One region of the Faecalibacterium sp. 9 genome, then DNA from elsewhere that is predicted to be linked to it. Evidence: a T-box and tRNA genes for the amino acid it is inferred to sense, from the RefSeq annotation. Region 1 holds a T-box; the other holds one or more tRNA genes.
What was found. The T-box of region 1 lies ahead of metG (methionine--tRNA ligase). A T-box ahead of a tRNA ligase gene usually reads a tRNA of that ligase, here a tRNA-Met.
Positions count from the first base shown of each region.

Region 2: it has a tRNA-Met gene. The T-box ahead of metG (methionine--tRNA ligase) is inferred to sense a tRNA for this amino acid. The anticodon was not compared.

Region 1 is NZ_JBLWGB010000003.1:189,088-199,452, reverse strand. Features, by position in the region: gene ACKXF9_RS13170 (DUF2798 domain-containing protein) at 505-969, opposite strand; gene ACKXF9_RS13165 (hypothetical protein) at 2,114-2,431, shown strand; gene ACKXF9_RS13160 (hypothetical protein) at 2,451-2,762, shown strand; gene ACKXF9_RS13155 (hypothetical protein) at 2,772-2,993, shown strand; gene ACKXF9_RS13150 (Dabb family protein) at 3,068-3,370, shown strand; T-box leader at 3,416-3,657, shown strand; gene metG (methionine--tRNA ligase) at 3,727-5,724, shown strand; gene ACKXF9_RS13140 (DMT family transporter) at 5,731-6,693, shown strand; gene ACKXF9_RS13135 (TatD family hydrolase) at 6,690-7,505, shown strand; gene ACKXF9_RS13130 (hypothetical protein) at 7,594-7,827, shown strand; gene ACKXF9_RS13125 (ATP-binding cassette domain-containing protein) at 7,976-8,788, opposite strand; gene ACKXF9_RS13120 (ABC transporter permease) at 8,796-9,740, opposite strand; gene ACKXF9_RS13115 (ABC transporter substrate-binding protein) at 9,918-10,365, opposite strand, start outside.
Region 2 is NZ_JBLWGB010000001.1:1,081,260-1,091,624, reverse strand. Features, by position in the region: gene ACKXF9_RS05200 (extracellular solute-binding protein) at 1-693, opposite strand, end outside; gene ACKXF9_RS05195 (glucose PTS transporter subunit IIA) at 935-3,052, opposite strand; gene ACKXF9_RS05190 (PRD domain-containing protein) at 3,389-4,237, opposite strand; tRNA gene ACKXF9_RS05185 (tRNA-Met) at 4,677-4,753, opposite strand; gene ACKXF9_RS05180 (DUF4349 domain-containing protein) at 4,868-5,998, opposite strand; gene ACKXF9_RS05175 (RNA polymerase sigma factor) at 5,985-6,479, opposite strand; gene ACKXF9_RS05170 (hypothetical protein) at 6,888-7,463, opposite strand; gene ACKXF9_RS05165 (hypothetical protein) at 7,589-7,726, opposite strand; gene ACKXF9_RS05160 (biotin transporter BioY) at 8,060-8,629, shown strand; gene ACKXF9_RS05155 (hypothetical protein) at 8,613-8,762, shown strand; gene ACKXF9_RS05150 (hypothetical protein) at 8,955-9,104, opposite strand; gene ACKXF9_RS05145 (GTPase) at 9,242-10,365, opposite strand, start outside.

The DNA of each region.
Region 1 (10,365 bases):
TTGTTTTTCCTCCTTCCTGAAGAATAGGGTTCCGGGGGTAAGACCGCCGCACCGCCCCGGCGGCGCAGCGTCCTTCTTATCGCTCGAAGAAAAGGCGCAGCTTTGTGAAAAAAGCAAGGAAGGCGTTCGGCTTTGTCCGGTCACGCCCTCCCTCCTGCACGGATCACTTCGTCTTTTTTCGTTGTGTATGATAGTACGATTGACGAAAATTGGCAAGTGGCTTTGTGCACATTCTACATTTTAGGTGGTTCTACTGCATTGATATATAAAAAAAGTTGTGCATCTTGTCCAACAAAACGCTCTTCGCATGTACTTTTTCCACAAATTTCTTAGCCAATTCTTAGGTTCCAATGGCTTTTTCAGGGCATTCCGGGAAATATTTCCATCAAAAATGCCCCATTGTACATGCTTTATATGCCCGATATATAAAATTCGTATAGGTGTCTCGTCCGGTATTACACCCGCTCCTATACATATTTATTATAACTGCATATCTAAAATCTGTCAGTCCGTCTGCTTTTCGCCCCGGCGGAACACCAGCCGGAAGATGGCACGGGTAAGCGGACCGCAGTACAGCAGCTGCCAGCACAGGGCCATGGGCATATTGCAGCCCCAGGTATGCACCCAGGTGCCAAAGCTGGGCTCTTTAAACAGCACCGTTGCGATCAGGCTCATCACCGGGCACATGATGCAGACGATCATCAGCGAGATGGCATAGGTGATGAACTGCGGACGATCGGTGGGCCGCATGAACATAAACGCCAATCCGGTGGCCAGTTTCTCCACCACGAAAAATTCCAGCACGCAGGCAATGGGAACCATGATCGGCATTTCGTGCAGAGCCATGACAAAGGTAGTATTGGTGACACCGCCTGTGTTCAGCGCCACATTGTAAACGATCATGCCATAGACCATAATGGCAGCCATGACAATGGTAAAGAAGATACGTTCCGGTAAAGTTTTAGGCATTTTGATTGTGTCTCCGTTTCTTTTGTGTGTAAATTTTTGCCGCAAAAAAGCCGCCCCGCGAAACTTTCATCTCGCGGGGCGGCGGCGACTACCATTCATTGGCACTATTTTAGCACAAATCCATCTGACGCATAATACCCTGTGGACACTTTCTCCCGTTTTGCGCAAAATCCTCCACAAACGACCCGGAACTTCTGGGCAGCTTTGCTGTGACTTCCCCGGCAGCCCTCTCCAAAGAGTACGATCGTCCGGACAGGCCGCACAGAAAGGGGCATTTTGTACGTTCCATCTGCCATTTTTCAAGAACTGCACAATTTTATGTTTTTATCCTTGTGCACTCTGCGAATAGACAAATCAATCAGGAATATGTATAATAAAGCCAGAAACCAGAGAAGTACAGCAGAAGCTCAAGAGAGAGCTACTCCCGCTGACTTGAAGCAGAAAGGAGCGAGACCGATGGTCGATATGGAACCCGCACAGTTTGGACAGGCTGTCGGGATTCGCTGAGAAGCAAAACAGAGGCTCACCACAAACGGGATGTTTCCCCCGTATAAAAACACAACAAAAATGAGCCAGTCTTGAGCATCAAAAATGCGATTACACGACAACCTGTCGATCAACTAAAACCCCAGCGATTCAAATAGATCCGCCGGAGATGATTCCTATGAAGGTATCTTTTGTACGGAGAGCATTATTTGAATAGCAAAAAGGAGTTCTACCAATGTACTAAGTAACTTGTCCCTGGCAAATCTAACTCGAAAGAATGTGGTAATATGAAATTCATCTTCAGAATCTCGGTGCCGCACTCCATCAGTTAAGAGAAGGGTCAGTCCAATGTACTAAGTAAATTCGTCCCCTTGAAATAGATTCTCAGTTTCCAGTAGTTTCTAAGGAGAGTCACCCTATGAAACGTTTACTCCGAAAATGAGGAACCCCAAGGAGAAGAGGCTTATGACTCCGAAGAAGTAAGGATCCAGCCGGACGAGGGCTTGCAACCGCCTCGTCCGGCTGGTTTTATTTTGTGCTGTTTTCACCAACAGTCAACGCCCGATTTGTGCAAATTTTACGCAGGAAGGTTGAATACCGTCCTTGTGTTTTCACCCCTCTATGTTATAATTGTGGAAAAAGATGGGAGGTGTATTCCATGGAGTCGTTCTTTTCGTTTTCCACTCTGTTCAACCTTGTGCTGACCGTTATCTGGTTCATCTCCGGCATTCGGGATCTTCAAGGCAAAGACCCGTTCATCGATCTGCCGTTCAACCAGTATCACCGCGACCCGGAGTACCGCGCCTTCTGGCAGAAAAAGAACGGCGTGTTTTACATGCTCAACAGCATCGCCTTTCTGATCTTAGCCTTCACACCTGTTACATCGCTGATTTACCGTATCATCTTCGGCATCGCCATCGTGGGAGACCTTCTTTATCTTGTCGCTTACGAAAGCTGGAACCATAGTGCGGATTGACAGCCGGAAAGGGGTCACCATGAATTTGAATCTTTCGGGCTGGGATTGGCTGAACGCCGCGCTGGGTGTGCTGTTTTTGTACCGCGGCATCCGGGATCTGTACAATGGCACCGGCACCGGATGGAGCAGTGAGGACGAAAAGAAGCACTTCCGCAAATTTTACGGCATTGCTTCGACCATCGGCGGCGCGTTCTTGCTGGTCAACATTTTTCTGCCAAAGGTCGAACCGCTGCACTCCATTTTGATGGTGGCAGCGCTCGTGTTGTGCGTTGCCCTGCTGATCTCGTATCTGTGCTATGCCCTGAGCAGGGACGACAAAACCAAAAAGTGAGGGGTTGCTATGGAAGTCATCTGTGCGATCTTAACCGCACTTTTCGGCATCGGGTTCGGCATTTTTATGGCGCTGCAGCCGGAGGATGCCATTGCCCTGCATGACCGTGGGCGGTATACGCAGGCACCCGAACCCACGGAAGAGTACATCCGACTGACCCGGCTGGAAGGCATCGTAGTTTCGGTGCTCTGTGCCGTGCTTCTGGTGGTTCTGCTGTTCGCACCCCAATAATACTTTGCAGCTTTCCTCTTGCGGATTTTTTCTCACCCTGCTACAATGAGAAAAAACGCAGGAGGTATTTTATTATGGTCAAGCATGTGATCCTGTGGCAGCTGAAGGACGAGCTGTCCGACGCCGAAAAAGCCGCCGTCAAGGCAGGCATCAAGGAAGGGCTGGAAGGTCTGGCAGGCAAGATCCCCGGCCTTGTGGAAGTGCATGTCAACATCAACGGTCTCCCCTCTTCCACCGCCGACCTGATGCTGGACACCACCTTTGAAAGCGCCGAGGCCCTCAAGGGCTACTCCGTCCATCCCGCCCATGTGGCTGTGGCCGACAGCAAGGTGCGGCCCTACACCAAGGCGCGGTTCTGTCTGGATTACGAGATTTAATGTTGACAAACCCACCGTTTTTGCGTATTATAGACATAACAATGTAAATTGGCTGTGAAGAGAAGAGTACGCACCGTCTGCGCCTGACAGAAAGCCCGAAGGATGGAACCGGGCAGGCCGCGCGATGCCGAAGATGGTCTCGGAGCTGCGCAGGTGAAGATTGAGCCTGCGACGGGTGCGCCCGTTACCGCGCTGCGCCGTGCTTTTTTGCCCGGCAAAAGGCTGCGCCCGCAAGGGTGCGGCGAAGCAAGGTGGTACCACGAAAGTTTCAGGCTCTCGTCCTTGTCCGGCTCAGTCCGGCAGGATGAGGGCTTTTTTCGTCCCCCGCCAAATCAGGAAAGGAAGAGTATCAACCTATGAGTGAGCACAAGACATTCTACATCACCACTCCCATCTACTACCCCAGCGACAAGCTGCACATCGGCCACAGCTATACCACCGTCGCCTGCGACGCACTGGCACGCTTCAAGCGGATGCAGGGCTATGACGTCATGTTCCTGACCGGCACCGACGAGCACGGCCAGAAGATCCAGGACAAGGCTGCCGATGCCGGTGTGACCCCCAAGGAGTATGTGGACAAGATCGTAGCCACCGTCAAGGATCTGTGGAAGCTGCTGGACGTCAGCTACGACCGTTTCATCCGCACCACCGACGACTACCATATGGAGTCCTGCCAGAAGATCTTTACCAAGCTGTATGAGCAGGGCGACATCTACAAGGGCGAGTACATCGGCCACTACTGCAAGCCCTGCGAGAGCTTCTGGACCGACAGCCAGCTGGTGGACGGCAAGTGCCCGGACTGCGGCCGTGAGGTCTACGACGCCCACGAGGAAGCCTACTTCTTCAAGACCAGCAAGTATGCTGACCGCCTGCTGAAGCTCTACGAGGAGAACCCCCAGTTCATCCAGCCCGAGAGCCGCAAGAACGAGATGATTGCCTTCATCAAGCAGGGCCTGCAGGATACCTGCGTGTCCCGTACCTCGGTCAAGTGGGGCATTCCGGTGCCCTTCGACCCCAAGCACACCATGTATGTGTGGGTGGACGCCCTGAGCAACTATATCTCCGCGCTGGGCTACGGCAACGAAAAATATCACGACTACGACAAGTTCTGGCCCGCCGACCTGCACATGGTGGGCAAGGAGATCCTGCGCTTCCACACCATCCTGTGGCCTGCCATGCTGATGGCTCTGGATCTGCCCCTGCCCAAGCGGGTGTTCGGCCACGGCTGGCTGCTGATGAACGGCGGCAAGATGTCCAAGTCCGTGGGCAATGTGGTGGACCCTGTGATCCTGTGCGACCGCTACGGCGTGGACTCCATCCGCTACTTCCTGCTGCGTGAGATTCCCTTCGGCAACGATGGCATGTTCACCAACGAAGCTCTGATCAACCGTATCAACAGTGACCTTGCGAACGATCTGGGCAACCTGCTCAGCCGCACGGTCGCCATGTGCGAGAAGTATTTCGGCGGCACCGTGCACAATGTGGCCGGTACCGAGGCCATCGACACCGAGCTGGAGACCATGGTCAACGAGCTGGCCGCCAAGGTCACGGCCGACATGGACAACCTGACCATCCCGCAGGCTCTGATGGAGATCTTTGCGGTGATCCAGCGTGCCAACAAGTACATCGACGAGACCGCTCCCTGGGCACTGGCCAAGGACGAGGCCAACAAGGCCCGTCTGGAGAGCGTGCTGTACCACCTGTGCGAGGCACTGCGCGTGTGCGGCATCCTGCTGAACGCCTACCTGCCCACCACTGCCCCCAAGATGATGGAGCAGCTGGGTCTGGACGCTTCCGCTCTGGATCTGAGTAAGACCACCTACGGCGCACAGGAGACCTACACCGTGCACAAGGGCGAAGCACTGTTCCCCCGCATCGACGTGGCAAAGGAGATCGCCCATCTGAAGGAAGAGGACGAGAAGCGCAAGGCCGCTGCCGAAGCTGCCAACAAGGCCAAGGCAGAAGCAGAGAAGAAGGCTGCCGCCCCTGCCGAGGAGAGCACCGTGGACTTTACCCACGAGGAAGAGATCGATTTTGACACCTTCTGCAAGGTGGAGCTGCGCGTGGCTGAGGTGCGCGCCTGCGAGAACCTGAAGGAGAGCAAGAAGCTGCTGCACCTGACCGTGTTCGACGGCGAGCGGGAGCGCTGCATCCTTTCCGGCATTGCAAAGTGGTTCAAGCCGGAAGATCTGATTGGCAAAAAGATCGGCATCGTGTGCAATCTGGCTCCCCGCCCGATGATGAAGGGCAAGTACGTCAGCGAGGGCATGATCTTTGCTGCTGATACCGCCGACGGCGGCTGCTCCATCGCTTTCTACGGTGACGACACCCCCGTAGGCAGCCGCATCCACTGAGCCGCCATGCAGGAAAACAAAACGCTTTCCCGCGCGGAATGGCTGGATAAAATTTTCGGCACGCCGGTGTTCGCCGTGCTGCTGGCCATCTTCTGCAATGTGCTGTGGGGCTCGGCCTTTCCCTTCATCAAGCTGGGCTACCGGCTGTTCTCCATTGAGACCAGCAACACCGCGTCCATTTTCTGCTTTGCCGGTGTGCGATTCATGCTGGGCAGCTTTCTGGTGCTTCTGGGCAGTGTTCTGCTGCAGAGCCGCCTGCCCAAGTTCCCCCGCGGCAAAGTGGCAGCGGAGTGCTGTGCGCTGGGCCTGTGGCAGACCACATTTCAGTACGCCTTCTATTATATCGCTGTTGCCATGCTCACCGGTGCCTTTGGCGGCATCCTGAACAGCACCCAGAGTTTTCTGGGCGTTATCTTTGCCCACTTCATCTACGGCAACGCCGACCGCATGACCCCTGCCAAAACGCTGGGCTGTGTCGTCGGCTTTGCGGGCGTGCTCATCGGCACGCTGGGCAACCACGGCAGCGGCAGCGGCTGGGGCGTGTTCTGCATGATGACGGCCACCGTCATCTTTACCCTGTCCGGCCCGTGGAACAAATCCGTGACCAAAAAAGCAGACAGCTTTGCCGTCTGCTTCATCAACCTGTTCGTGGGCGGTCTGGCACTGTTTGTGCTGGGCGCGGTCATGGGCGGCAGTCTCCATGTGCAGAGCGCATTGGCGGTGGTGGTCATGCTGTATCTGGCCTTCATCTGCGGGGCAGGCTATGTGCTGTGGGCCCTGCTGATGAAGAACAACCCGGTCAGCCGCATTGCCATCTTTGGCTTTGTGAACCCGGTGGTCAATGTACTGCTGAGCGCCGTGCTCAACGGCGAACCGCTGTTCCGCTGGCAGTATCTGGCGGCGCTGGTGTTCGTGTGTGTGGGCATCTGGCTGGTGAACAAGGCCCCCGCCAAAAAGGAGGGCAAATGACCGGCCCCATTTTTGACACCCACGCGCACTACAGCGCCCGCGCCTTTGACGCCGACCGCTATCCCCTGCTGGACAGCCTGCCCGGCAAGGGCGTGGTGGGCGTATGTGAACAGGCCACCCACTCCGGGGATGCACCCCGGGTGCTGGAGCTGGCGCACCGCTACCCGTGGGTGGTGGCCGCCGTTGGCATCCACCCGGAAAGCCTGCTGCCCGCCGCCGACTGCGGCGAGGAAGGCCCGGCTCCTACGGTCTCGGTCTATGGCGGCGACTGGGCCGCCGAGATGCGTGCTCTGGCCCCGTATTACGAGGACACCAAGGTGGTGGCTGTGGGGGAGTGCGGGCTGGACTACCACTGGCCTGTGCCCAAGGATGCCCAGCTGGCCATGTTTGAGGCACACATCCGGCTGGCGCTGGAACTGGACAAGCCCATCATCGTGCACGACCGCAATGCGCACGCCGATGTTTACGCCCTGCTCAAAAAATACCAGCCCAAGGGCATCGTCCACTGCTATTCCGGCAGTGCCGACGATGCGGTGTGGCTGGCAAAGCAGGGACTGTTCATCGGTTTCGGCGGGGCGTGCACCTTCAAGGGTGCCAAGCGGGCGGCAAAGGCCATCAGCGCCCTGCCGCTGGAAAGCATCGTGCTGGAGACTGACTGCCCCTACATGGCACCGGAGCCGGTGCGCGGCACCCGCTGTGACAGCTCCCTCATCCGCTATGTGGGCGAGTATATCGCCCAGCTGCGGGGCATCTCTGCCGAAGAGGTGTTCCGCACCACAGCCGAAAATGCCCGCCGGGTATACGGGCTGTGATCCGTTTTTCGCAAGTTGCACAGGTTTTCCCCTGTGCTTCTGTATAAATCAACAATCAAAATCCAAACTGTTATAAGGAGAACCTACCATGAAAGCACGTATTCCGAAACACCGCGAGTTCATCATCAACTTCCCCGACAGCATCGACCAGAACAAGGCCAACGAGGGCTGGGCAAAGCTGCAGCAGATCGTTGAGGACTACAAGAAGGCCCACAACGGCGCTTCCGTCTACGCCCCCACCTTCATCGAGGACTGCGAGGCCGAGGTGAAGAAGCTGCAGGAAGAGTACGGCTTCGAGTACACGGTTGAATACGTTCAGTAATTTCTGATATTCAAAATCCCCTCTGTGTATCTGCGCAGGGGGGATTTGCTGTTTCAGGGGAAGCCGCTTTTCCCCTGCGGTGTGCCCCCTCAAAAATACAGCCCCGGCAGACTGCATGGTCTGTCGGGGCTGTGCTTTGCCATTCGGGTCACTTTTCCACTTTACTCAGCAGGATGCGGTCATTGTCCAGATTCTTGCCGGCATTCTCGCGGAACTTTTCAAGCAGGCCGTCCACGGTCATCCGGCTGCGTTCCTCGCCCTTCACGTCAAAGACGATGCGGCCGGAATCCATCATCAGGGTGCGGTTGCCCAGCTCCAATGCCTGGTGCATGTTGTGGGTGACCATCAGGCAGGTGATTTTCTTTTCGGCCACGATGCTCTTGGTCAGCTCCAGCACCTTTTCGGCGGTGGCGGGGTCCAGCGCTGCGGTGTGCTCGTCCAGCAGCAGCAGCTTGGGGGTGACCAACGTTGCCATGAGCAGGGTCAGCGCCTGCCGCTGACCGCCGGAGAGCAGTCCCACCGGCTGCTTCATCCGGTCCTCAAGGCCCATATCCAGCAGCGCCAGCTTTTCGCGGAACACTTCCTTGTCCTTGCGGGAGATGCGGGAGAAGATGGCGTGGGGCGCAGTGCCGGCACGCAGATAGGCCAGCGCAAGGTTTTCCTCAATGGTCATGTTGGGTGCGGTGCCCTTGAGCGGGTCCTGAAACAGGTGGCCGATGACCTTGCTGCGCTGGTGCTCCGGCTCAAAGGTGATATCCTGTCCACCCAGCAGGATGCTGCCCTCGTCGGCAATGAAGCCGCCGGTGATGGCGTTGAACAGGGTGGATTTGCCCGCGCCGTTGGAGCCCACGATGGTGGCAAAGTCCCCGGCTTCCATGTGCAGGCTGACGCCGTTCAGGGCCACTTTTTCATTGACCGTGCCGGGGTTGAAGGTCTTGTGCAGATCGTTCAGCTGAAGCATTTCCATCTTACTTTCCCTCCTTGCCGGTAGTCACGCGGCGGCGGCAGGCCCCATGCTTGCGCTGCTCAAAGGCGATTTTTTCCTTGATGGCCGGCATCGAAATGGCGATGGCCACGATGATGGCAGACACCAGCTTCATGGCGGCGGCTGGCACATTGAAGCGCAGGGCCACAGCCACGATAAAACGGTACAGGCAGCTGCCGAACACCACGCCGATGATGCGGCGCGGCATGGTGCGCTTGCCGAGCAATGTCTCGCCGATGATGAGGGAGGCCAGTGCGATAGTCACCATGCCGGTGCCCACATTGATATCGCAGCTCTTCTGATACTGCGCCAGCAGGCCGCCGGAGAGGGCGCACAATGCGCCGGAAACGCACAGACCCACCGTGATGGTGAAGGCCGGGTTGATGCTGGAAGCGCGCACCATGGCAGCGTTGTCACCGGTGGCGCGGATGGACAGGCCCAGCCGGGTGCCGAGGAAGCCCAGCATCGCCGCACCGGCAAGCAGGATCATGGCCAGCGCGATGGCCAGCTTATACCAGCCGCCAAGGAAGCTCAGTGAGCCCTTTGCCAGCGAGAAAACAGTGTCGGTCTTGACCAGCGACATGGTGGAGGAAAAGCCCATCACGGCCAGATTGATGGTGTAAAGGCCGGTGTTGACGATGATGCCTGCCATGATGCTCTCCACGCCAAGCCGGGTCTGCAAAAAGGCCGTGACAAAGCCGGAGCACACACCTGCCGCCATAGCTGCAACAAGTGCCAGAATGGGGTGGCCGGTCAAAGCCACCTGACAGGCTACCGCGCAGCCCAATGTGAAGCAGCCGTCGGTGGACAGGTCTGCAATGTTCAGGATGGAATAGCTCAGGAACAGTGCCAGCGCCACCAGGGCATAGATACAGCCCAGTTCCAGCGCCGTCTGTAGGACGTTGAGCGAAAAGATACTCGCCAGCATGTGTGTGCTCCTTTTATGTTTTTTGAGTGGACGATTTGAAATGGCGTCTGCGGACGCTCCGGTATGCCATTTTCACGGGAGGGTTTTATAAACAGAACCTTTCCTCAGAACCGCCAAAAGCTCCTCCTTTCGGGGGAGCTGGCAAAACCGTCAGGTTTTGACTGAGAGGGTACTTTTTTAAGAGAAGTTCTCTGCCGTGGTCACTTCCACGATCTCGGTGCAGTAGGGCTTGAAGGCCTCCTTCACGGTGTCGAGGTCCAGACCCAGTGCTTCGCAGGTCTCGGTGTTGATGGTGACGATGCCGTTGTCAAAGGTCTGGTACGGCAGATCTGCAGTGGTCTTGCCCTCGCACAGCAGTTCTGCCACCATATCGGCAGTGGCTTCGCCCAGCTGGACGTAATCCACGCCGTAGCCTACGAACGCACCGTTCAGTGCAAAGCTGTCAGCACCGGTGTAGTGCTGGACGCCTGCCTCGATGAAGGTCTCGTAGATGGACAGCTCTGCGGTCATTACGGTGTTGTCGGTGGGGGTGAACACGGCCTTGACGCCGGAAGCGATCAGGGCCTCGGCAGCCATCTGCACCTCGGCGGTGGTGGTACCGTTCTTCTCAATGTACTTGATGCCG
Region 2 (10,365 bases), on a different contig from region 1:
CAGCTGCTGTGCGCCCACCAGCATATAGTTTGCCATGGCATCACGGCCGAACAGCGCCTTGCCGTCATCCGGCGCAGCGGTCTGGGCATCGGTCCAGTTGTAGTATTTTTCTGCGGCGGCCGTCAGCCCCTCCATGGTGGCAAGGTCCTCGTAGCGGACACCGGCGGCATCGGCAAAGGCCTGCCAGTCGGTATCATTGAGGAACAGCAGCTCGGTGGATTTTGCCACCGGGAAGATCTTGATGCTGTCGTCCTCCCCGAAGCCTCCCTCCGAGAGGTAGCCCTCCACGAACTGAGCCTTTTCCTCCTCGGTCAGGCAGGGGGCAAGGTCCACCACCATGCCCATCTGGTCCAGCGCATAGGCGGTGTCGGCGTAGGCCGAGAAGATATTGGGCATGGCGGCAGCGCCCACCTTGCCCTCGGCAGAGTCCATCACGCTGGTTTCCAGATCGTTGACGCTGCCCTGACTCTCGGTGGACACCTTGATGCCCTTTTGGGCACCGACGGTCTCGTTGAACTGCTCCACAAGTCTGGTAAAGCTTTCCAGCTGGTCGCCATTGTAATAGGTCCACACCATGATATTGGTCACTTTGGCGGGCACTTCTGGCCCGGCACTGTCGCTGCAGCCGGCGCAGCCCAGTGCCAGTGCCGCCGCGCACAGTCCGCACAGCAGCGACTTGATCTGTTTTTTCATTGGTTTTCTCCCTCCGGGTGCTGCACAGCAGGCTTGCCCGCCCGTGTCCAGTTTACATCCAGTTTATCATACCATCATTTTCCGCTGGCGTAAACAGAAACGCGCAAAAATCACCCACAGCGCAGAGAGAAAGGCCCCGACCAGCCGGAAAAACCGGCTTTTGGGCAGCACAAAGGGCCGTCCCCCGCATTCGGAGACGGCCCTTTGCTTTATGATAACCCTGACTTTTGGGAGAAACGCATCAGCCCTTCAGTTCCAGCAGTGCATCGCCCTGCTTCACGGTACCGGAGGCTTTGGGGGTGACCGCTGCATACTCGTCGGTGTTGCAGACGATCAGCGGCGTGGTGACGGGATAGCCCTCGGCCTTGATGGCCTCGATGTCAAAGCGGATCAGCGGCTGGCCCTTGCGCACCTTGTCGCCCTCATTGACGAGGTAGGTGAAGTACTTTCCGCCCAGCTTGACGGTGTCGATGCCAATGTGCATCAGCAGCTCCGCGCCGTCAACGGTGGTCATGCCCACCGCGTGGTGGGTGTCGAAGGTGGAAGAGATCTCGCCGTCGGCAGGAGCCACCAGCTCACCCACCGCAGGCTCGATGGCAATGCCGTCGCCCAGCGCACCGCTGGCAAAGGCCTCGTCCTTCACCTCGGCCAGCGGGACAACGGTGCCGGTGAGGCAGGCTGCAAGCACGGTATCCTTTGCGGCTGCTGCCGGAGCTGCGGGAGCCGCTGCCGGGGCGGGTGCTGCAGCCGCTGCCGGGGTCTTGGGTGCATTTTCCAGATAATCCTCCAGCTTTGCCTTGATGACTGCCACCTTGGGGCCGTACACCACCTGAACGCCATTGCCTTTGCAGATGACGCCGGAGGCACCGGAGGCCTTGAGCACATCCTGCCGGACCAGCGCAGCATCCTTGACGGTGCAGCGCAGGCGGGTGGCACAGCAGTCCACGTCGGACAGGTTGTCGGTGCCGCCCAGACCTTCCACGATCAGGGCGCTGACCGGGTCATCCCCTGCGGGGGCGTTGCTGCCGGAAGCGGCGCTGCGGGCGTTCACGTCCGCACGGGTGTACAGCTTGACCTCCTCCGCATCGTCGCGGCCCGGGGTCTTGTAGTCAAACTTGGAGATCATGAAGCGGAAGATCAGGTAGTACAGCACAAAATACACCGCACCCACAACGACCACCCAGATCCAGTGGGTCTTGGCGTTGCCCTGCATCGCGCCGAACAGCACCAGATCGATCAGACCGCCGGAGAAGGTCATGCCCACGCCCACGTTCAGGATATGCATGAGCATGAAGGACAGGCCCGCCAGCACGCAGTGCACGGCGTACATGGGCAGTGCCACAAAGATGAAGGTGAACTCCAGCGGCTCGGTGATGCCGGTGAGGAAGGCGGTCAGGGCTGCAGAAAGCAGCAGGCCGCCTGCCGCCTTTTTCTTTTCCGGCTTTGCGCAGTGGTACATTGCCAGCGCAGCGCCGGGCAGGCCGAACATCATAAAGGGGAATTTACCGGCCATGAAGCGGGTAGCGCTGACCGAGAACACAGTAGTGGACTTGGAGGCCAGCTCTGCAAAGAAGATGTTCTGGGCACCGGTCACGGTGACGCCGTCGATGATGGCGGTGCCGCCCACAGCGGTCTGCCAGAACGGCATATAGAACACATGGTGCAGGCCGAAGGGGATCAGTGCGCGCTCCAGCAGGCCGTAGATAAAGGTGCCTGCATAGCCGGAAGCCAGCACCAGTGCGCCCAGCGCAGCAATGCCGCTTTGCACCACCGGCCAGATGTAGAACATGGCGATGCCGACTACCAGATACACGATGGAGCTGATGATGGGCACAAAGCGGGTGCCGCCGAAGAAGGCCAGAACCTGCGGCAGCTCGATCTTATAGAACTTGTTGTGCAGGGCTGCCACGCCCAGACCGACCACGATGCCGCCAAACACGCCCATCTGCAGGGTGGTGATGCCCAGCATGGTGGTGGTGGAGTTGGCGGGCATTGCGTCCACGCCGCCTGCGGCGTTGATCATGGCCTGAATGGCCGTGTTCATGATGATATAGGCCACCGCACCGGACAGGGCGGCCACCTCTTTTTCCTTGCGGGCCATGCCGATGGCCACGCCCATGGCGAACAGCAGGGCCAGATTGTTGAACACAGCGCTGCCGGTCTGGCTCATCACGTCCAGAATGGTGTAGATCAGGGTACCGGGGTGGATGACGCTGTTCAGGCCATAGGCCGCCAGCATGGTCTCGTTGGTGAACGAGCTGCCGATGCCCAGCAGCAGGCCCGCCACGGGCAGCAGTGCAATGGGCAGCATAAAGCTGCGTCCGACACGCTGCAGCACGCCAAAGATCTTGTCTTTCATCTTCAATTCTCCTTTTTCCAAATTCATATCCAGCAAATATATCCACACGCAGGCGCGGCCTGCGGAGAATCAGAGGTACGGCGGTGCGGGAAAACCAATTTTTGCAGCTTGACCCGGAGCGAAAGCCTTCACCCCTTGGGGACAGATTTCTCCCGCGCCGGGGGAAAATGTCGCATAGCGACAAAAGGGGGAGCAGGTGGCGCGTAGCGCCGGATGAGGGGTATTTAGGGTAAAATGCTGTTGTCCTGCGCCCTCATCAGTCACCTGCGGTGACAGCTTCCCCCGACCGGGGGAAGCCTTTATTCGGAAAGTTGATTTCCATGTGCGGCGACCGGCTTACTTTCCCATCCGGATGCGCTTCAGGTGGATGGTGAGGAACACCAGCTCCTCGTCCGAAAGCTCCTTGTTCCATGTGTTGCGCACGTAATCCGCTAGGCAGCAGGCACATTTATAATGTTCGCTGCAGTTCCGTGCGATCAGCGCCCGGAACATCTCATCGTGGGCATCGTTCTCGCTCTCCTGTTTGCCCTGAAACACCCGCTGCGCAAAAAAGCGCAGATGCACCGTGAAGCGGCTGAAATCCAGCGCGTCCCGGTCAAAATGGCAGCCGTAGAAGCACTCCACCACCTGCACGCAGCCGTCCACAAAGCGGGTAACGTCGTTCACCACGCTCATGGTGGTGTTCAGCTCCGCATTGACGATGTGCAGGGCGATGAAGCCGCCCTCGTCGTCCGAGAGGTCTGCTTTGCAGCGCTGGCGGATGATTGCCAGACAGTCCATGCCAAGGCGGTACTCCTGCGGATAGAATTCCCGGATCGGTGCCATGAGCGGGTTAGAGAAGCGAATGCCCTGCTCACTGCGCTGGATGGCAAAGCTGATGTGGTCGGCCAGCGTGATGAGCAGGCTCTCGTTCAGCGGGTAGTTCACCCGGCTGCGGATCATTGCCACCAGCTCATCGGTGAGCAGCAGATGCTCATAGGGGATCTGTTCCAGCAGCTCCACCAGCTTCTGCTGCACGGCAGGGCTGGTCATGCGGTAGCTGCGCTCCACCTTTCCGGCGTCCAGCTTGTACCCCGGCTTTGCACCAAAGCCCAGCCCGCGCCCGGTAACGATCAGCTCGCAGCCGGTGGGGTCCACCACCCGCAGGATGTTGTTGTTGATCGGTTTTTTGACGGTATATTGCATCGTCTCTCCTCCTCAGGCCGAAAAAGGCAATAAAAAAAGACCACTCCTGACACAGCAAATAACACCGAAGGCTGAAACACGCTTTCGGCTTGTGCTGTGCAGAGTTGGTCTAGCCCGCCAAACGGTAACAATCCAACGACGCTGCTCACGTACGATTTTCTTTTGATCTGGCCCAAAGCGGCCCGCCGCATGAATGCAGACCGGCTCTGTGCTTTTTTAAAATAGCATATTTTTTGCAGGGCGTCAAGGCGGAAATGGCCTTCCGGTTCCGTTTTATCAGGCTGTCCAAATTCAGGTGATATTTTACAGCAGAATGACGAGTAAAGAGAATCTCTGCCCCCGGGTTTTTCCACCGCTTATCCCTCTCCTGTGGAAAAGCCCGCGCTCCTCCCCCGAAAAAGCAAAACAAAAAAGCATCCTGAAACTTCAGGATGCTTGGTGGTTGCGGGGGCCGGATTTGAACCAACGACCTTCGGGTTATGAGCCCGACGAGCTACCAGACTGCTCCACCCCGCGATATTTACTTTGTGCTCTCAGCGGCTCTCGCTGACTGCTCAAGTATAATACCACACAGCGGGATGGATGTCAACCCTTTTCTGAAAAAATTTTCTGGTTTTCTTCCGGGCCTGCTCACTTTCTCTTTTTGCGCCACACTGCGACGCCGCCAGCCACCGCCGCCGCGATGACCACCACCGGCCATGCGCCTGCAAGGAAAACGGCCAGCTGCTGCACGCCCTGTGCAAAGTTCTGCCAGCCGCTGGCAAATGCGTCGGCCATGCGGGAGACAAAGCTCTCGCTGGGCGGCGAGTAGGTCTTTACCTCGCTCAGGCTCACGTAGACGGTGCACTGCTCCACCTGATTGCTGTACCAGTCCATCTGGCTCTGCCAGCTCTCGATCTGGCTCTGCACCTCGGTCAGACTGGACTCGATCTCCAGCAGGTCGGAAAGGGTCTCGGCCTGCTGCTGCAGCTGCTGCAGACGGGTGCGCTGGGCCTTGAGGTTCTCAAGCCGGGCCTCCACGTCCATGTACTGGGCGGTCACGTCGTCGGCCTGCTGGTTTTTGTAGGTCACATTGCCGGCCTCGGCCACAGCCGCAAGAAAGCTGGCGTAGTTCTTCTGCGGCACCCGGAAGGTCAGGCTGACGCTGCGGCTGTCCTCGGTGCCGGAGTATTCACTGCTGGACTCCATGTAGCCGCCTGCTTCGGCAGCCGCCGCATCCAGCGCAGCGCGGGCCGCATCGTAGTCCTTGCTTTCCAGACTGAGGTTCGCAGTGTAGATGATCTTTGCGTGGTCGGTGCTGTGGGCCGCTGCCGCCGCGTCGTCCTCCGAATAAGCAGCGGTGCCGTTGTCTGCGCCGCTTTCCAGTGACAGGCTGTTCAGGCTGTAATCGGCGGCCATGGGGCTGTCCATAGCGGCGCGGTCCACGCCGCCTGCCGCCATCGCGGCCGCAGTGCTGTCCGCCGAATAATAGGCCGCCGGGCTGCTGCTCTTTGCGCCAAGGCCGATCATGCCGGTGGCAAAGGCACCGTAGCCCACCGCGCACACCGCCAGACAGGCCGCCAGTGTGCCCACCCGCTTTACAGGAAAACGGACAGGCTTTTTCCGCTGCACCGGTGCAGGCCGGGCCGGTGCCGGGGTCTTCATCATGGGCTGGTTCTTTTCCTCCTCGGTCAGCTGGTCGGTCATGGCCAGCAGCCTGGCTTTCAGGTCCTCCGGTGCACAGAGATCGTCCGTCTCCATCTTATACTCATACCACCTCATCCTCGATCTCCTCCTTCAGCATCGTATGTAACTGTGCTCTTGCGCGCCGCAGCCAGCTCAGCACCGTGTTGGACGGTGCCCCCAGCATCCGCCCGATCTCCGCCGCCGTGTAGCCCTCATAATAATGAAGGTAGATGGCGTTGCGGTAGTTTTCCGGCAGGGCGCGCACCGCATCCAGCACGCTGCCGTCCGCAAACTCATCCGGTGCGGGCAGGTTCTCGTCCAGCTCCGTGTCCTTCTGGTGCGCTGCACGGGTCAGGTCCCGGCAGCGGTTGATGGCTACCCGCAGCAGCCATGCTTTGAGGTGCTCCTCACTCTCAAAGGTGCCGTTGTAATGCAGGAGTTTTTCGTAGACATCCTGCACCACATCCTCGGCATCGGCCGCGCATCGGCTGTTGTGCATGGCAGCACGGTAGACAGCATCGCTGTACTTCTGCACTGCCAGCGTGAATACTTCATTTCTGGTCAGCTGTCCCATCATTCAAGCTCTCCTTTTACGCCTGTACAGGGCTGTGGAATCCGTATTCCACGGGGACATTCACCCTATACACGGCTGAACGCCCCCGAAGATTGCATTGCTGGAAAATTTTATGAAAAACTGCGCACACAGGCCGTTTGTGCGCATTCGTATGCGATAGTATACCATGAAACGGCAAAAAACAAAAGGGTTGCAAAAGGCCTTTTGGTCAAGAATCGTCTCCGCTTTGCCAGCTCACCCGCTGGCGCGGATGCTCCCCATAGGGAGCCAGCGTCCGCAAATGCAGTTTGCCCTTGCCGTCTCTCTCGTGAAAATGCAATAGCAGACGGCCCGCGGGACGTCTGCTATTGCTAAATTAAAAATAATATTACATTTATTGTCCGGGTTGCGGCGGCCATTCAGATCCTTCTCTCACCGACGGTAGACCCTTTGCAGCAGGGCCACCCGCCCGGCCAGAAAGGTATCCGCCTTCGGGTGATGCAGCCAGCGCTTGTGCTGTGCTGTGTGCACCAGCTTCCGGCCCAGCGCTGCGGGGTCGGCATCGATGAGCTCCACATCCTGCATGGTCAGCTGCAGCGCCAGCGCCGCAGGCGCATCCGGCACAGGCGGCAGCGGGTCCTCCCACACAAAGGGCGGCAGCAGCTGCACCGCCACGGTGGTGCGGGTGCACTCCCCGGTGAGCAGCAGCGCCGCAGGCGCGCCGTCCGGTGCCACATGCAGGGTGCTGTACAGCAGCTGCAGATTGCCCGGGGCCAGAAGACGGGTATCCCCTTCCCGCTCCGTGGGCGACAGGGTCAGATACTCCCGCGCTTCGTCCGGATCGATCCACCGCGCCGGTGCCTGCACGCGGGCATACAGCGCCGGCAGGGCAAAGCTGCCCGCCGCATCCAGTGCGTGCTGCAAAAGCAGATAGAACTCGGTCAGCGGGCAGGCCGGGTCGGGCTGCGGCATCCCGAAATCGGGGCGCGATACGTGTCCTCCACCCATAGGGGACCTCCTTGACAAATAACGCTGATGCGGTATAATAAATACAGAAGGGGCGCTGACTGCAAGGGTCAGCTTTCCATCCCGCTAGTCAAAAAGATTGACCGCACAGTTTGGAAGCAGGGCGGTCAATCTTTTTTGTTATCATCGTCTTTCTTCTGGGAAAACTTTGCCACGACCTCAACGGTCAGGCGGATCACATCCACGATCAGGCTCAACAGTGTGAGAATGAACGTGAGCAATGCGAGAGTCTCCAAAAGAGTCATCCGACATCCCTCCCTTCGCCTTCAAGGCTCCGGGCAGGGCACTTGCAAAAAAGTTTCCTCCCGGAACCTCTGCTTCATCCTAAGTAGAAAACTAGATAAGAAGAATCAGCGATAACGGGACAGAAAGCATGACCACCAACTTTGCAATCAGCGCCTTATTGACAGTATATCACATTTCCCGACTCGACACAATGTGTTTTGTCCCCCGGCCAGTGTGCCGGGAGTTTTTATTGTAAACCCCCTCGAAACTTTATTGTTGACCATCTGTCCCCCGCTGCGCTATACTCGGGCACAGATGCCTTGTAAATTTTTAACAGAGGGGAATTTCAATCTATGAAAAACAAAAAACTGACCACCTATCAGATGTCCGTCACTGCACTGATGGCCGCCGTAATGTGCGTGCTGGGCCCGCTGACGGTGCCCATCGGGGCCGTGCCCATCTCGCTGGCAAACTTTGTCATCTGCCTGACTGCATGGCTGCTGGGACCCAAGTTTGGCACCCTGAGCGTGGCGGTGTATCTGCTCATCGGTCTGGTGGGCGTGCCGGTGTTCTCCGGCTACGGCGCAGGCATTGCCAAGCTGGCAGGCCCCACCGGCGGCTATCTGGTGGGCTATCTGCTGCTGGCCTTCATCGGCGGTCTGTTCATCGAAAAGAGCAAGGGCCAGCCCGTAGTCTCCGGCATCGGCCTTGTGCTGGGCGATGCCGCCTGCTATGTGCTGGGCACTGCATGGTTCGTGTTCCAGATGCAGTGTGAGCTGAGCTATGCGCTGTCGGTGTGCGTGTATCCCTTCATTGCGCTGGACCTTGCCAAGATCGTGGTGAGCTGCATCGTGGGCGCACTGCTGCGCAAGCGTCTGGAGCAGGCCGGTGTGCTGAAACTGCAGAGTGCAGTTTCAGAATGATGTGCCGCTGCGCGGCAATTCCGGAGACAGGAACATTCAAAATGCCCTCCGCGATGCTCTGGGCATCCTCAGCGGAAAAACTTTTCAGCAGAGCAAGGGGCTGTTGCAAAATATCGAGGGCAAAAGACGTTGAAAACTTCAGCAAAGAGCACCTGAAGCAGCCCAAAAGTTGAAAAACGCATCATAGATCCAGAGAAAAAAGTACAGCAAAGCTGAGCATCTGCGAAAAAACAGGTGCTCAGCTTTTTGCATTTTCAGTTCCGAAAAATTCTTTTGGCAAAAAGAGAGAGGGCTGGACGGTGCCAGCCCTCCTGACAAGTTTTTTTCATTCCATCACGGCTTTGATTGCAGCAAGCTGCTCTTTCAGGTCACCGTCTACACCCAGTGATTTCTCCTGGATTATTTGTGGGATGTACAGATCGCCCTTGTTAAAGGTGATATAAAACGCATCCGGTTCCTGAGCAACGGTCTGCATAAAAGGTAATTTTATCATCCGGTTCCGTGAGCCAACGCCAAACTCCAGAATCAACAGCTTTTTGTTATAATCTAATAGCTATTTTTATCTCACTCCATTACAGAGACCGTCCAGCAATTGGGGTGACACTTATCCGTTCAGTCCTCTTTACGGGATGCTTCAAATGTAGACTTTGCTTCTTCTATTGTTTTATCATCAATGTAGTAAGCAATCGCAGCTTTTCCGATTGCAGAGGTTCCCAGTGCGGCGATAGATGCGCTCACAGCCGATCCAGATCCAGCCCAAAAGACATTCAGAATTTTAGAGGCTTGTTGCGCCAAAAGTCTGAAGCCATAACCTGCACCGGCAATTCCGCCCATGCTTAATACAAACTCTTTTGCTGTATCAAGTGAAATATCTCTTCCACTGAGAGATGCAATAAGGCAAACCAGAATGCCCTGTAGCAGTAGAAGGATATAAATGTCTGAAATAGGAATAGGAGAAAGTGCGACAGTTGCGGACATTGCAGAGAAAGATTTATTCAGTTGATTTGCAATTCGACGTACAACTTCTTGAAGCTTTAAGGCCATTCTTAACCCCATTCTAGCACTAAAATCAAGAATGGCCTTTTCTAAAATATTAAATAATTCCTCAATATGGTATCTTCCATCAAATGCGATTTGAAGATTTTCAATGTCAGATACGGGTAAGCTTTCAATGGAATCCGCATCGATTTCAGTTCCATCAGCTGTCATCCAGTCAATCAACGAGGAAACCGCAATGATGTCATCTATTTTCAGATTGTTTTTTACAATGATCTCTTTATAATGCTTAACTTGCTCAGCGATCTTTTTTGTTTTGCTCTCTGTATATTCATTCGGGTTTTTGAGCCGTGAAGGAGCCATCTCATCGCACTTATTAACAACCGCCACAATAGGAAGCCGCATATTGTAAGCTTGGGCATATGATTCGCTGAGTTTCTTCAAGAAGTTCACATCGGAATCAACATCATCTCGATGCGTACAGTTTAGCATAAAGATAGCAACATCTGGAGAGAATTCTTTGACTTGATTGATCAGCATATCCTCAGCCGAAATCTCTGCATTTAAATTGTCACTTTCTGCAATGCCGCGTGTATCGAGAATCTCCATTAGAGTGCGCTCGCCATCCTTGCATTGGTAGGTCTGAGCTGTCTCCGTGCAGCTTCTGGTATCACTGACAGGCGCAACGTATGCACCGCAGAGGGCATTGATCAGGCTGCTTTTTCCCACGCCTGTCCGCC